2 regions of the Monashia sp. HAY1-5C genome follow, and region 1 is predicted to be linked to the other one. Evidence: predicted binding sites of a transcription regulator. Region 1 holds the regulator's gene; the other holds the start of a gene.

Region 1 (5,140 bases):
ACCAGCCGTCGGTCCTCATCCAGGTCTTCCAGGGTGAGCGCGAGATCGCCCAGCACAACAAGTCGCTCGGCACCTTCGAGCTGACCGGCATCGCGCCGGCACCGCGCGGCGTGCCGAAGATCGAGGTCACCTTCGACATCGACGCCAACGGCATCGTCAACGTCAGTGCCAAGGACCAGGGCACCGGCAAGGAGCAGAAGATGACGATCACCGGCGGCTCGGCCCTGTCCAAGGAGGAGATCGACCGCATGGTCAAGGACGCCGAGGCGCACGCCGAGGAGGACAGGCAGCGCCGGGAGCAGGCCGAGGTCCGCAACCAGGCCGAGCAGCTCGTCTTCTCGACCGAGAACTTCCTCAAGGAGTCCGGCGACAAGATCCCGGCTGACGTCAAGACGCCGGTGGAGGAGTCGCTCGCCGACCTCAAGGCCGCGATCGCCGAGGGCTCCGAGGCCACGGTCGAGGACATCAAGGCCAAGATCGAGGACCTCAACACCAAGTCCCAGGCCATGGGCCAGGCGGTCTACGCGTCGGAGCAGGCGAGCGCCGCCTCGGCCGGCGCGGCGGGCTCCGACGGCACGGGTCCGACCGGCGGCCAGTCCGGTCCGACGGGCTCCGGTGCGGCCGACGACGACGTCGTGGACGCCGAGGTCGTCGACGAGGACGAGGCAAGGGAAGCCAAGTGACCGAGTCCAACAGCACCCCGAACCCCGAGGCCGAGGCCGTGCGGCCCGGCGCCGGTGGCCCCGAGGTGACGGACGCGCAGGGTGCCGGCGGCCAGGCCGCCGCCACCCCCCGCACCGGTGGCGCCTCCGGCGCCGCCGGTGCGGCCGGCGCCGGTGCGGCCGACTCCGGTTCGCGGGGCCACCACACGTACTACGAGGGTGGTCCGGGCGCGTCGTCCGAGCCCGGCGGGGACGACGAGTTCGACCACGGAGCGGGCACCGAGCGCGCCGACGAGCGTGAGGCGCTGGAGCAGGAGGACGCGCTCGCCGCGTCCTACCTCGCCGACCTCCAGCGGCTGCAGGCCGAGTACGTCAACTACAAGAAGCGTGTCGACCGCGACCGCGACGTCATCCGCACGACCGCCGTGGGCAGCGTCGTCGAGTCGCTGCTGCCGGTCCTCGACGACATCCACATGGCGCGGCAGGCCGGCGACCTCGCCAGCGGCCCGTTCGCGGCCATCGCCGACAAGCTCGAGGCGGTCCTCGGTCGGTACGGCGTCGAGCGCCTCGGCGAGGCCGGCCAGGAGTTCGACCCGACGGTGCACGAGGCGCTCATGCACGTCGAGGCCGAGCTGCCCGACGGCGCGTCGGGCACGACCGTCGTGCAGGTGCTCCAGCCCGGCTACCGCATCGGGGACCGGGTCGTCCGCGCGGCGCGGGTGTCGGTTGCCGACCCCGCGTGAGCGCCACACCGCGCCGAGGCCCCACGCGTCGGCCGGCATCCGTGATGATGTGAGGACCGCAGGTCCCACCGAGCAGCCGCAGGAGGAGAGGCAGGTGCGCCATGGCTAGCCAGGACTGGTTCGAGAAGGACTTCTACGCGATCCTCGGCGTGCCCCAGGACGCCGACGCTGCCGCGGTCAAGAAGGCCTACCGCAAGCTGGCCCGCGACCTGCACCCGGACCACAACGTCGGCGACACCCGCGCCGAGGAGCGCTTCAAGGAGATCGGGGAGGCGTACGCCGTCCTGTCCGACCCCGAGCAGCGCCGCGAGTACGACGCCATCCGCGCCATGTCGCACGGGGGTGCTCGCTTCACCGCGGGCGGTCCCGGCGGTGGGGGCGCCGGCTTCGAGGACATCTTCTCGGCGTTCGGCGGTGCGGCCGGTCCCGGCGGCACCCGTGTCCGCTTCGGCGGCGGGGGTGCGGGCGCCGGCCAGCCGAACCTCGAGGACATCCTCGGCCAGATGTTCGGTGGCGCGGGTCCGGGTGGTGCCGGCGGCTTCGGCCAGCAGTACGGCGGGTACGGCGCGACGGCCGGTCCGCGGCCGGGCGCCGACGTCCAGGCCTCGACGACGATCGGCTTCCGCGACGCGGTGGAGGGCTCCACGGTGACGCTCTCCTCGCCCGACCTCGGCCGCATCACGGCGCGGATCCCTCCGGGCGTCAAGGACGGCCAGAAGATCCGCCTCCGGGGCAAGGGGCGCCAGGGCGAGGCCGGCGGGCCTGCGGGCGACCTCATCCTCGCCGTCTCCGTCGACAAGCACCCGGTCTTCGGCCGCGACGGCGACGACCTCACCGTCGACCTGCCCGTCACCTTCGCCGAGGCGGCGCTCGGGGCCACGGTCCCCGTGCCGACCCTCGACGGTGGGCAGGTCAAGGTGCGCATCGCGCCCGGCACGCCGAGCGGCCGGGTCCTGCGCGTCAAGGGCCGTGGCGTCCGCCGCGGCGAGCACACCGGCGACCTCCTCGCGAAGGTCCAGGTCGTCGTGCCGCAGCGCCTGACCGACGAGGCTCGCGCGGCGATCGAGACCATGGCCGCGGCCGAGGACGGCCACGACCCGAGGGCCGACCTGTTCCGCCGAGCGCGGGCCTGAGGCCGGCCGGCGACGAGAACGAGGAAGGGAGTGCCGACGATGTCACGCAGGAGCGCGCGCCCCGCCGGGCACGACGACGACGCGCCCGTCTTCGTCATCTCCGTCGCCGCCGAGCTGGCCGGCATGCACGCGCAGACGCTGCGCCAGTACGACCGCCTCGGCCTCGTCACGCCGTCGCGCACCCGCGGGGGCGGGCGGCGCTACAGCACCCGCGACGTCGAGCTGCTCCGTGAGGTGCAGCGGCTGTCGCAGGAGGGCGTGTCGCTCGCGGGCATCCAGCGCATCCTCGACCTCGAGAACCACGTCACGGCGCTGCGGTCGCGGGTCGAGGAGCTCGCCGCCGAGCTCGAGCAGACCCAGGCCGCGCTCCACGCGAGCGCGCGCTTCTTCGCCGTCGGGCCGCGCGGGGACGCCGTCCCGCTGCGGCCCGGCCAGCGCCCGCCGCGCACCCCCGCGTCGCAGGCCCTGGTCGTCTGGCGCCCGGAGCGCTGACCACCCGCCTCGCGCACGTCGTTTGGCAACGCACGGCGCAGGTGCGAGGATGACCGGGCCTCCAGCCGTGTGGGCGCGCGCTGCACCCTGCCCACGTGGAGGTCTTCCTGTTGTCCCAGCCGCACGCCCCGATGACGCCGGACGGCGGGCTCGACCGGTCCTCCACCCTCGCGGCACCCGGGCGCAGCCACCGGCTCGCCCTGCCGGACACCGAGATCGGCCGCCTCATGGCCACCACCGACTGGGCGGCCACCGGCCTCGGTCCCGTGGACGACTGGCCGGCCGAGCTCGTCGCGGTCGTGGACACCGCGCTCGCACAGCGCTTCCCCATGCTCGTGTGCTGGGGTCCCGAGCTGCTCATGGTCTACAACGACGCCTACCGGGTGCTGCTCGGTGAGGCGAAGCACCCCGCCGCGCTCGGCCTGCCGGTGCGGGACGTGTGGCCGGAGGTGTGGGACCAGATCGCGCCGCGGCTGGCCGAGGTGGCGCGCACCCGCGTCCCCTCCTGGGACGAGGACCAGCTGCTCGTCGTCGACCGGAACGGCTTCCTCGAGGAGGCCTACTTCACGTGGTCCTACAGCGTCGTCACCGGACCGGACGGCGAGGTGGCCGGCGTCCTCGACATCGCCACCGAGACCACCGGCAAGGTGCTGGCCGAGCGTCGCGCCTCGGTCGTGTCACGGCTGGGGGCGGCCCTCGCCGGTGCGGCCACCGCCGAGGACGTCGAGCGTCTCGCGCTCGAGATCATGCGTGAGAACGTCGAGGACCACGCGTCGGTCGGGCTCATCGAGGGCCCGGTAGACGGCACGAGCGCGCCGGACCCGGGCGTCCACGTCGTGCCGGTCGTCGAGCCCGGCCGGAGGCGGGCCAGCGCCTCGCTCGTCGTCACCGCCAACCTCCGGCGGCCGTGGGACGAGCAGCTGCAGGCCTACGTCGAGCTGTGCGCGTCGCACGTCGCCGCCGCGCTCGCGGGCGTGCGCCGTCTCGACGCCGGGCGGCACCGCGTGGAGGCGCTCGCCGAGCTCGACACCGCCAAGACCGTCTTCTTCGCCAACATCAGCCACGAGCTGCGCACGCCGCTGACGCTCATAGCCGGGCCGGTCGAGGACGCGCTCGGCGAGCCCGCTCTGCCGGCGGCGGTGCGCTCACACCTCGAGCTCGTCGAGCGCAACACCGACCGGCTGAAGGTCCTCGTCGACCAGCTGCTCGACCTGACCCGCATGGACGCCGGGCGGGTCGAGCCGCACCGCGTCGAGACCGACGTCGCCGAGCTCGTCCGGGGGCTGGCCGCGAGCTTCCGTCCGGCCGTGCACCGCGTGGGCCTGACCTTCACGACCGACATCCCCGACCTCGGCCGGTCTGCGTGGGTCGACCGGGACATGGTCGAGCGCATCGTGCTCAACCTGCTGTCCAACGCGTTGAAGTACACGCCCGCCGGCGGCGTGCAGGTCACCCTTCACGAGCTTCCCGAGGGCTTCGAGGTGCTGGTCACCGACTCCGGCATCGGCATCCCGACCGACGACCTCGCCACCGTCTTCGAGCGGTTCCGGCAGCTGCCCCGCACCGACGGCATCCGGTCGCGCGAGGGCGCCGGCATCGGCCTGTTCCTCGTGCGCCAGCTCGCTGAGCTGCACGGCGGCGACGCCTGGGTCGACTCGGTCGAGGGCATGGGCAGCACCTTCGGCGTCTACCTCCCCTGGGGTCGGCCGCCCGCGGGCTCCCCGCCGGCGAGCCCCTCGATCACGCCGCGCACCGTCGAGTCCTTCCTGGCCGAGGCGCACGGCTGGGACGCCGGCGCCGACGCCGTGGCGTCGGCCCCGGACGGCGTCGACACCGCGGACGACGCCGACCCCGACCCCGGCCCCGACACCGCGGACGACGCCGACCCAGCCGCCCACCGGCCGGCGCGCCCCGACGCCGGAACCGCGTCCGGGTCGGGACCCGCCTCCCGACAGCCGGGTGGGCGCCCGCTCCTGCTGCTCGCCGAGGACAACGCCGACATGCGCGCCTACCTGAGCGAGGCACTCGCGGACGACTACGAGGTCGTGGCGGCCAGGGACGGCGTCGAGGCGCTGGCGACGGCCAGGTCCCGCCGGCCGGACCTCGTCCT
Region 2 (5,140 bases), on a different contig from region 1:
TCATGAGCACGACGACCCCCGACCCCACCCGGGACTCGACCGCACCGGCAGGCGCCGGCCTCGCCGCTCGGGCCGAGGATGCCGCCCACGCGACGCCGGCCCAACCGGCCGCCCGGGCCGCCGCCCTGCCCGCCGACCTGCAGGACGAACGGCTCATCGCCGAGGCCGGCGTGGCGGGTGCCGCCCGGGCCTTCTTCGCGAGGCTGCGCAGCGGTGACCTCGGCGCGCTACCGGTCGTCGTCGGCCTCGTCATCATCTGGGTGGTCTTCCAGAGCCTCAACGACGCGTTCCTGTCCCCGCGCAACCTCGTCAACCTGACCCTCCAGAGCGCGGCGATCGGCACGATCTCGATCGGCATCGTCCTCGTGCTGCTGCTCGGCGAGATCGACCTGTCCGTCGGCTCGATCAGTGGCCTCGCGGCGGCGATCGTGGCGGTGGGGACCGTCGAGCGCGGCTGGCCGGCGCTCGTCGCGATCGTCGCGGCGATCCTCGCGGGCACCGTCATCGGCCTGGCCTACGGCGCGGTCTACACCCGCTTCGGGGTGCCGAGCTTCGTCATCACCCTGGCCGGGCTGCTCGGCTTCCTCGGGCTGCAGCTGAAGGTCCTCGGCGAGACCGGCTCGATCAACCTGCCCTTCCAGTCCGGACTGGTCACCTTCGCCCAGCAGACCTTCCTGCCGCCGGTCGTCGCCTACGTCCTGGCCGCGCTCGTGGTGGCGGCCTACGCCGCGAGCAGGCTGCGCGCGAACGCCCGGCGAGACGCGGCCGGCCTGTCGACGACGCCGGTGGGCTTCGTCGTGGCCCGCGCCGCCTTCCTCGCGGTCGTCCTGCTCGCGCCCATCGCGGTGCTCAACCAGGACCGCGGCGTGTCGGTCATGTTCCTCGTGTTCCTCGCGTTGGTCGTCGTCATGGACTTCGCGATCCGGCGCACGAGCTGGGGGCGCTCGGTCATGGCGGTCGGCGGCAACGTCGAGGCCGCCCGTCGGGCCGGCATCGACGTGCGGCGCACCTACCTCACCGTCTTCGCGCTGTGCTCGACGTTCGCGGCCCTCGGCGGCATCTTCGCGGCGGCCCGCCTCGCGGCGGCCAACCAGAGCAGCGGGGGCGCCGACACCAACCTCAACGCCATCGCGGCCGCGGTCATCGGCGGGACGAGCCTCTTCGGCGGGCGCGGCTCGGCCTACGCGGCACTGCTCGGCATCCTCGTCATCCAGTCGATCAGCAACGGCCTCGCGCTCATCAACCTCGGCTCCCCGGAGCGGTACATGATCACCGGCGCGGTCCTGCTCCTCGCCGTGACGGTGGATGCGCTGAGCCGGCGCAGCCGGGCGGCCCACGGGCGCGCCTGACGCCGCGCAGGCACGCCAGGGACCTTCGCCGACGGTCGGTCGGCGGGGACGGGAGGAGGGCCCGGAGGTGGGAGACCACCGCCGGGCCCTCTGCCGTCGGGGCCCTCTTGAGCTGGCGCGGAACCCGTCGTATCCTCGGGAACACAGCACGAAGTTGAGCGGTTACCACTCAAGAAAGGTCACCGTTGGCCCATCAGATACGGCCACCGTTCATCGAGGAGAACTGACATGAGCACCACCACCTTCGACCCGTTCCGCAGCACTTTCGACCGCACGTTCGACCGTCTCTTCACCGACGGCCTGCGCTCGAGTGCCGGCGCCGTCATGCCGATGGACCTCTACCGGTCCGGCGAGAACTTCGTGGCCCGCATCGACCTGCCGGGCGTCGACCCTTCGAGCATCGACATCGATGTCGAGGACCGCACCCTCACGGTCCGGGCCGAGCGCCCGGCCCCCGAGGTCGAGGGCGCGCAGTGGCTCTCGCGGGAGCGCCCGACGGGCACCTTCGCCCGCCAGCTGTCGCTCGGTCGCGGGCTCGCGCTCGACCGCATCGAGGCGGACTACCGTGACGGCGTCCTCACCCTGGTGATCCCGGTCGCGGAGGAGGCCAAGCCGCGCAAGATCTCCGTCTCGCACGGCGGTGGCACCCAGTCGATCGAGTCGGGCGGGTCCTCCGACTCCGAGAGCTGACCATCACGACGCACGAGGCCCCGGGTGGACGGCCGCCCGGGGCCATCGCCTGCCTGCGGCCGCGCCGCCGAGCCGGACGCCTCGCACGGGACCCTCAGGCGTCGGCCCGGTCGTGCACCGGCGCCCCGACGAGACGACGCACCGGGTCGGGGGCCGAGGCCGTGACCCAGGCCTCGAGGCGATCGTGCAGCCAGGGCACGAGCGCCCAGGTGGCGAACCACACGACGAGGACGCCCACGGCCAGGCCCGTCACGACGTCGTGCCAGTAGTGCGCCCCGGTCAGGACCCGCGCGACGGCGACGGTGAGGGCGACGGGGGCGGCGAACCGCCACCACACGGGCACCATGACGACGACGGCCGTCGCGAGCGCCGCGGCGATGACGGCGTGGTTGCTCGGCCACGAGTAGTCGCCCACCGCTGGGCAGGCCGCGAGCGGGTGCACCGCGAGGGTGCGGCAGGGTCGTTCCTCCCGGACGACGGCCTTGACCAGCTCGCTCAGCGCGTACGCCCCGACGACGCTGAGGCCTGCGCCGACCGCGACGGCGACGTGCTCGAGCCCCCGTGACCGCGCGCGCCAGGCCAGCAGACCGGCCGCGCCGAGGAGCGCGAGGATGCCGAGCTCGCCCGCGACCTCCACGAGGGCACCGACCGGGCCGGGCAGCGAGTCACCGAGGTGAGCCGTCCACGTGTAGAGCGGGTCGCGGACGACCGCGAGCAGCGCCACGACGACCGCGCAGCCGACGACCGCCAGCAGCAGGCGCGACCCGCCCACCCGGCGTCCGGCCTCGGCAGGGCTGCTCGCGCGCAAAGACATGCGCACGACCGTAGGCCACGAACCTGACAGCGTCCTGCCACTGCTCGTCGCGCGGCGTCAGAGGCGACCGCGGATCGGCGTGCGTTCGACGGGGTCGCCCTCCTCGGGCATGACCAGCTCGGCCCGGACCCCCAGCAGGCGCACCTCGCGGTCCGGGTCGAGGCGACCGGCGAGCTCGACGGCGGCCGCGACGACGTCGGCGACGTCGGTCGTCGGGGCCGCCAGCTTGCGGGCCTTCGTCTGCGTGAAGAACGGTGCATACCGCACCTTGAGGGTGACCCGGAAGACCGGTCGCCCCTCCTTGACGGTGTCCGCGAACACCTGGGCGGCGAGCACGCGGACGGCCTCCTGCACCTCGGCTGGCGTCGTCAGGTTCTGCTGGTACGTCGTCTCGCGGCTGTGGCCTCGGGCGACCCATGGGCTGTCGTCGACGACCGCGGACCCCAGGCCGCGGCCGAGCTGGTGGTACCAGACCCCCATGCGCGGGCCGAACTCGCCGACGAGGGCGGACTCGTCGGCCTCGGCCAGGGAGCGCACCGTGTCGAGGCCGAGCGCGGCGAGCCGCTTCGACACCCGCGACCCGACGCCCCACAGGTCGATGACCGGCCGGTCCCCCATGACCTCGAACCAGTTGTCCCTCGTGAGGCGGAAGACGCCGCGTGGCTTGCCGAACCCGGTCGCGATCTTGGCCCGCACCTTGTTGTCGCCGATGCCGACGGAGCAGTGCAGCTCGGTGGCCTCGAGCACGGTCTGGCGCACCAGGCCGGCGAACGCCTCGGGATCGTCGGTCTCGACCCCGAGGAACGCCTCGTCCCAGCCGAGGACCTCGACAACGACCCCGAGCGAGCGCAGCGCGTCCATGACCCGTCCGGAAGCCTCGGTGTAGGCCTCGGCGTCGACCGGCAGGATGACGGCGTCGGGCACCTTGCGCGCCGCGATCCGCAGCGCCATGCCTGACCCGACGCCGTACCGGCGTGCCTCGTAGCTGGCCGTCGAGACGACGGCCCGCTCCGTGGGGTCGCCACGGCCGCCGACGATGACCGGCCGGCCGGCGAGCTCGGGGCGTCGCAGCACCTCGACCGCCGCGATGAACTGGTCGAGGTCGACGTGGAGCACCCAGCGGGTGGCGCCGTCGGTCATGCCGCCATTGTGCCCGCGCCCACCGACCGCAGCCGGACGAGCAGCCTCGACGACGTCAGCCGTGCCCGATGCGCTTGCCGCGCCGGAAGGTGTAGGCCTCGTGCGTCTCGACGGCCGGCGGGGTGGTCGCGGCGTCGGGGTGGTCGAGGGGGTCGAGGGGGTCCACCGGGTCCACCGGGTCGACGCGGTCGCGGTCGAGCGCGGTGCCGTCGGACGGGTCGCCCGGGCGCGGCCAGGGCTCGACCTCGTCCTCGATCGCGCGGGGGGCCGCCGCGTCCTGGGCCCGGGCCGCGACGACGATGCCGTGGTAGAGCATCAGGGCGGCGAGGCCGGTGACGAGGTAGGCCGACACCGCGAGGCCCGGGCTCGCGTGGCCGCCGCCGAAGTCCGATCGCAGGACGTGGAGGACGGCCGCAGCGGCACCCACGAGGGCGGCGCCGACGAGCCAGAGGGCAGCCGAGCGCCGCGTCGTTGTGCTCACGGGGTCACTCTCGCACAGCGCGACCGGCACGAGAGGCGGCTCCGCATGCGGCACACCGATGCCGCCCACCGGGGCCGGCCTGTGCTGCGGTCTGTGCTCCGGCCTGCGGTCCGGTCAGCGGGCCGGGTGCGCGGCCAGGACGTCGCCGGCGGCGGGCCTGGCGGTCGCCGCCCCGAGCCCGGCGGCGTTCCCCGACAGGTTCTCCACGAGGACCTCCGCACCGTGGTTCGCGCGCTGCTGCACGGTGTTCTTCGCCGCGTTACCCACGCCGCCGACCGGCGTCGACGCGAGCGGCTCGAGGGGCTCGAGGGGCGTGGCGAGGCCGTCGAGGGCCGGCAGCCGGGGGGCGAACGCGTCTGTCGGCAGCACCGGCAGGGACGGCGCGACCGGCGCCGACGAGGGACGAGCCCGGGTGGCCCCGCCGCCCGCGACATCCGCGGCCCGCGCGGCCGCTGTGGCCGGCGTGGCCCGTCGGTCGGACGGCATCGACGCGGACGGAGGCGCGTCGTGCGGCAGGAGCGTCCCGGTGACCGACGGGACGATGCCCAGCTCGGTGGTCAGCTCGGTGCCCAGTTCGGTGCTCTCGCGGTGCGTCGACCCCGTCACCGCCGTCGAGGCCGTCGGCGTCGACACGAGGTCGGAGGCCGCGGGCGAGGAGACAGGGAC

Evidence for each region. Region 1 encodes HspR, which represses chaperone genes until heat shock. Its sites were predicted from a motif close to AAGTTGAGTCNNNNNGACTCAACTT; they were not measured.
Region 2: ACR9ZK_RS10000 (Hsp20/alpha crystallin family protein) is a predicted target of HspR. The motif match lies at 1,501-1,525, and genes of this name have one in related genera.

Annotation. Positions count from the first base shown of each region.
Region 1 is NZ_JBPGXG010000007.1:30,206-35,345, forward strand. Features, by position in the region: gene dnaK (molecular chaperone DnaK) at 1-683, shown strand, start outside; gene ACR9ZK_RS02125 (nucleotide exchange factor GrpE) at 680-1,405, shown strand; gene ACR9ZK_RS02130 (DnaJ C-terminal domain-containing protein) at 1,507-2,538, shown strand; gene ACR9ZK_RS02135 (heat shock protein transcriptional repressor HspR) at 2,578-3,030, shown strand; gene ACR9ZK_RS02140 (ATP-binding protein) at 3,126-5,140, shown strand, end outside.
Region 2 is NZ_JBPGXG010000052.1:1,012-6,151, forward strand. Features, by position in the region: gene ACR9ZK_RS09990 (ATP-binding cassette domain-containing protein) at 1-6, shown strand, start outside; gene ACR9ZK_RS09995 (sugar ABC transporter permease) at 3-1,349, shown strand; gene ACR9ZK_RS10000 (Hsp20/alpha crystallin family protein) at 1,578-2,039, shown strand; gene ACR9ZK_RS10005 (phosphatase PAP2 family protein) at 2,134-2,853, opposite strand; gene ACR9ZK_RS10010 (DNA polymerase IV) at 2,911-3,993, opposite strand; gene ACR9ZK_RS10015 (hypothetical protein) at 4,049-4,474, opposite strand; gene ACR9ZK_RS10020 (hypothetical protein) at 4,589-5,140, opposite strand, start outside.